DNA from 2 places in the Massilia endophytica genome. Region 2 is predicted to be linked to the other one. Evidence: riboswitches for the same ligand, from Rfam matches in the RefSeq annotation. Region 2 holds a riboswitch; the other holds the start of a gene.
The links. A riboswitch is a leader RNA that binds a small molecule or an ion and turns the genes downstream of it on or off. The one in region 2 is predicted to bind thiamine pyrophosphate.
Positions count from the first base shown of each region.

Region 1: it holds a riboswitch for thiamine pyrophosphate, as region 2 does, so the genes downstream of both, thiC (phosphomethylpyrimidine synthase ThiC) here and LSQ66_RS13005 (TonB-dependent siderophore receptor) in region 2, are expected to answer to the same signal.

Region 1 covers NZ_CP088952.1:211,979-214,163, forward strand. The annotation lists gene LSQ66_RS01020 (hypothetical protein) at 1-602, opposite strand, end outside; TPP riboswitch at 691-793, shown strand; gene thiC (phosphomethylpyrimidine synthase ThiC) at 871-2,185, shown strand, end outside.
Region 2 covers NZ_CP088952.1:2,883,847-2,886,031, forward strand. The annotation lists gene LSQ66_RS12990 (RNA polymerase sigma factor) at 1-106, shown strand, start outside; gene LSQ66_RS12995 (Imm26 family immunity protein) at 135-596, opposite strand; gene LSQ66_RS13000 (ferritin family protein) at 631-933, opposite strand; TPP riboswitch at 1,040-1,137, shown strand; gene LSQ66_RS13005 (TonB-dependent siderophore receptor) at 1,192-2,185, shown strand, end outside.

The DNA of each region.
Region 1 (2,185 bases), 2.7 Mb from region 2:
ACGAACTCGTTGTGCAGCTTGCGCGTGGCGATGCGGGCGGTCCCGCCCTGCGAGCTCTCGAACACCAGCACATTCTGTCCATCCTTAGCGCGGTCAAGCCCCGTCAGGCGGAAGCCGTGGTTGCGCAGCGGCGCGCAGCGCGTATTGCCCGCCATGAGAAGGCGCGCGCTCCCCAGCAGCTCGGGATACTGCTGCAGCAGGCGCAGGGCGTCCATGTCCGCCACGGCCGCCAGCAGGCGCACGGCGTGCTCGGGCGGCGTGCCGCATTGCCCCGCATGATGGATCCACATCACCTGTTCCGCGTCGCCGCGCAGGCGCCAGCGCTGGGACGGGCGGCCCTGCGGCGAATAATCGAAGGTTTCGCGCGGGGCGCGGCACAGGGGCAGCACGGCGCGCTGGCCGGGGCCGTCCACGGTGGCGCTCAGCTGGCGCTTGCCGCCGCGCGGCCCGGTGCTGAAGGCGGGATTGGGCAGATGCGCATCCGGATGCAGGCTGCGGTAGAAGGCGTAGAAGGAATCCGTTTCGGCCTCGCTCACCTGCGCCTGCGCCGGCGGCAAGGCCGCGGCCAGTGCGGCGAGGGCCGCGCTTGTCAGTGCTCTCATGGGCCGATTATATCGCCGGGCCCGCGCGCCAGCGCGCGCCGCTTGAATTCCCGTCCGATGCGGTTATAATTCCTGCGCTGCCTCCGGGCAGCAACGCTAGGGGTCCTGCGCGGCGAGAGCGGCGCGGGTGAGAAATACCCTCCGAACCTGATCTGGGTAATGCCAGCGAAGGGAAGCTTGTGGAAACGCCGCGCCTTCACGCTCCGCCGTGCCGCGCGTGCGTCGCCTGAACTCCTTTGCTGGCTCCTGAAGCCGACAAAGGAGCCAAATGAACGCCAATCCCACCTTCCTCGCCGCCACGGCCGAGGTAGACAGCGCCGCCATCGCGCCGCTGCCCAACTCCCGCAAGATCCACGTCCAGGGCAGCAGGCCCGATCTGCGCGTGCCCATGCGCGAGATCAGCCAGTCCGACACCTCCGCCTCCTTCGGACAGGAGCCCAACCCGCCGGTCACGGTGTACGACACCTCCGGGCCCTACACCGATCCCGAAGCCCGCATCGACATCCGCTCCGGCCTCGCGCCCCTGCGCGCGGCCTGGATCGCCGAGCGCGGCGACACCGAGGAGCTGCCCGGCCCCACCTCGGACTTCGGCAAGGCGCGACTGGCCGATCCTGCCCTGGCCGCCCTGCGCTTCGGCCTCACCCGCCAGCCGCGCCGCGCGCGCGCCGGCGCCAACGTCACGCAGATGCACTACGCGCGCCGCGGCGTCGTCACGCCCGAGATGGAATTCGTCGCCATCCGCGAGAACCTGCGCCGCCGCGAATACGCGGCCTCCCTGCGCGCAGCGGGGCCGATGGGCGAACGCATGGCCGCCATGCTGGAGCGCCAGCATCCCGGCCAGTCCTTCGGCGCGGCCATTCCCGCCGAGATCACGCCGGAGTTCGTGCGCGAGGAGGTGGCGCGCGGGCGCGCCATCATCCCCGCCAACATCAACCACCCGGAATCGGAGCCCATGATCATCGGCCGCAATTTCCTGGTGAAGGTGAACGCCAATATCGGCAACTCGGCCGTCACTTCCTCCATCGGCGAGGAGGTGGAGAAGATGACCTGGGCCATCCGCTGGGGCGGCGACACGGTGATGGACCTTTCCACCGGCAAGCATATCCACGAAACGCGCGAATGGATCGTGCGCAACAGCCCCGTCCCCATCGGCACCGTGCCGATCTACCAGGCGCTGGAAAAGGTGAACGGCAAGGCCGAAGACCTGACGTGGGAAATCTTCCGCGACACTCTGGTCGAACAGGCCGAGCAGGGCGTGGACTACTTCACCATCCACGCGGGCGTGCTGCTGCGCTATGTGCCGCTGACGGCGAACCGGCTGACGGGCATCGTGTCGCGCGGCGGCTCCATCATGGCCAAGTGGTGCCTGGCCCACCACAAGGAGAACTTCCTCTACACGCACTTCGAGGACATCTGCGAGATCATGAAGGCCTACGACGTGTCCTTCAGCCTGGGCGACGGCCTGCGTCCGGGCTCCATCTACGACGCCAACGACGAAGCCCAGCTGGGCGAACTGAAAACCCTGGGCGAACTCACGCAGGTGGCCTGGAAGCACGACGTGCAGGTGATGATCGAAGGACCGG
Region 2 (2,185 bases):
GGAGGAAGCGCGCGCCGAGTTCGAGCGCGCGGCGGACATGGCGCACAACGAGCGCGAACGCGCCCTCCTCCTGGCGCGCGCCGCCGCCTGCCGTCCACTCAAGTAAGCGTGGCAGCCGCCTTCGCGCTTGGGCCTCACTCCAGCAATTTGGTCAGCAGCAACTCGGTCGACCCGTAGCCGTAGAGGGAATCCGTTTCCAGCCCTTCCGTTTCATAGGGCACGGAGACTTCGCGTTCGGGCTTGGCGGGATCGTCGGAATAGGTGGCGCGCCAGGCGCGCTTGAGGGCGTCGGCGCGGCGGATAAAGACGGGAACGGGCCAGTCGGCCCGGTCGAAGCGTTCGGACTGGCCGATGACGGGCCAGCGGCCATTGGCCAGCGCCATGTCGCCGGTGCGGATGGCCTTGAGCGCATCGCCGGCGCGCAGCCCCTGCACCTGCTCCAGCGTGGGCACTCTCTCGAACTTCGGCCCGAACAGGTAGGCCAGCATGATCTTCCCCTGCGGGGACAGGCGGGCGACCAGGCCGGTGGCATAGCCGCCGTTCCTCAGGGGCACGGCAAACCAGCTTCCTTCGCGGTACGGCTGCAGCAACTTCATTCACGTCCTTTCACGTGCCGCCGTACCGCCGGGATCACTCCTCGTAGTGGTACTGGGCGGCGATCGGTCCCGCCTTGAACAGCGCTTCCTTCATTTCCTTGTCCAGCTTCGGATCGCGCCGGCGCACCCATTCGAACAGCATGGCAATGTGCTTGCGCGTGGCATCGCGCTGATGCGCCATCACCAGCTTCAGTTCGGGATCGGTGCAGGCTTCGATACGCTGGTTCTGGGTGTCCAGCATGCCCAGCTTGTCGATCAGCGACGTCAGGCCCCTGTGCATGTCCAGCACTTGGGCATGCAGCTTGTCCCGCGGTTCGACAACGTGTTCTTCGGTCATGGCAATCTCCTGGTCGATTCGGATGAGCACATTGTCCGCCGCCGGAGCGCATTTCTCAAGTGTAGCGGCGGGCGCCGGCAGGCGGCGCACGAATTGTGGTAAGCTTCGGCCTCGCTAGGGGTCCTGGAACGCCGTTCCGGGTGAGAGATACCCTTCGTACCTGATCTGGATAATGCCAGCGAAGGAAAGCGCAAAGTTGTTCCTCCCTCCTTTGAGTGCTCTCCCCGCGTTGGCTCGACCGAAGCATAAGAGCACAACATGACCAAGACGAAATTCGCCGTAACCGCCGCCGCGCTCGCTGTAGCGCAGGCTTTCCCGCACACCGCCGCCGCCCAGTCCGAGCCGAAGATGGCCGAAGTGGTAGTGAGCGCCACCCGTACCGTGGCCGACCGCGCCTCCGTGGCAGGCTTCTCCGATTCCCCCCTGCTGCAGACGCCCGCCTCCGTGAGCGTGATCACCCGCGAGCAGATGCAGGACCTGAACATCCAGACCACCACCGATGCGGCGCGCTACGACGCCAGCATCAGCGACGCCTATAACGCCGTGGGCTACGCCGAGCAGTTCTCCATCCGCGGCTTCAAGCTGGACAACGCGAGCAGCTACCGCAAGGACGGGCTGGCCATTTCCGGCGACACCCAGATCCCGCTGGAGAACAAGGAAAGCATCGAGGTGCTGAAAGGCCTCGCGGGCCTGCAGGCAGGCCTGGCCGCGCCGGGCGGCATCGTGAACTATGTGACCAAGCGCCCCACCAGCCAGACCATGCGCTCCGCCTTGTTCGGCGTGAGCGAGCGCGGTTCGCTGCACGGCGAGGTGGACCTGGGCGGCCGCTTCGAGGACCGCCGCTTCGGCTACCGCATCAATGCCGCCGCCGACCGCCTGCGCTCCTACATCAAGGGCGCGGATGGCCACCGCAGCTTCGTTTCCGGCGCCTTCGACTGGCAGATCACGCCCCAGGCCCTGCTGCAGATCGATGCCGATTACCAGAACAAGTCCCAGGTTTCCGCGCCGGGCTTCCAGCTGATCGGCGGCACGTCCCTGCCCGATGTGGCGGCGGACAACATGCTGAACAACCAGCCATGGAGCCTGCCGGTGAAGACCGAGAGCAGCAATATCGGCGCCCGCTTCCAGTACCAGTTCTCCCCCGAGTGGCATGCCACCGTGAGCGCCAACCGCCACCTCTTCAAGCGCGACGACTACACCGCCTTCCCCTACGGCTGCAGCACGGAAGAACTGTGGCCAGGCTTCTGCGCCA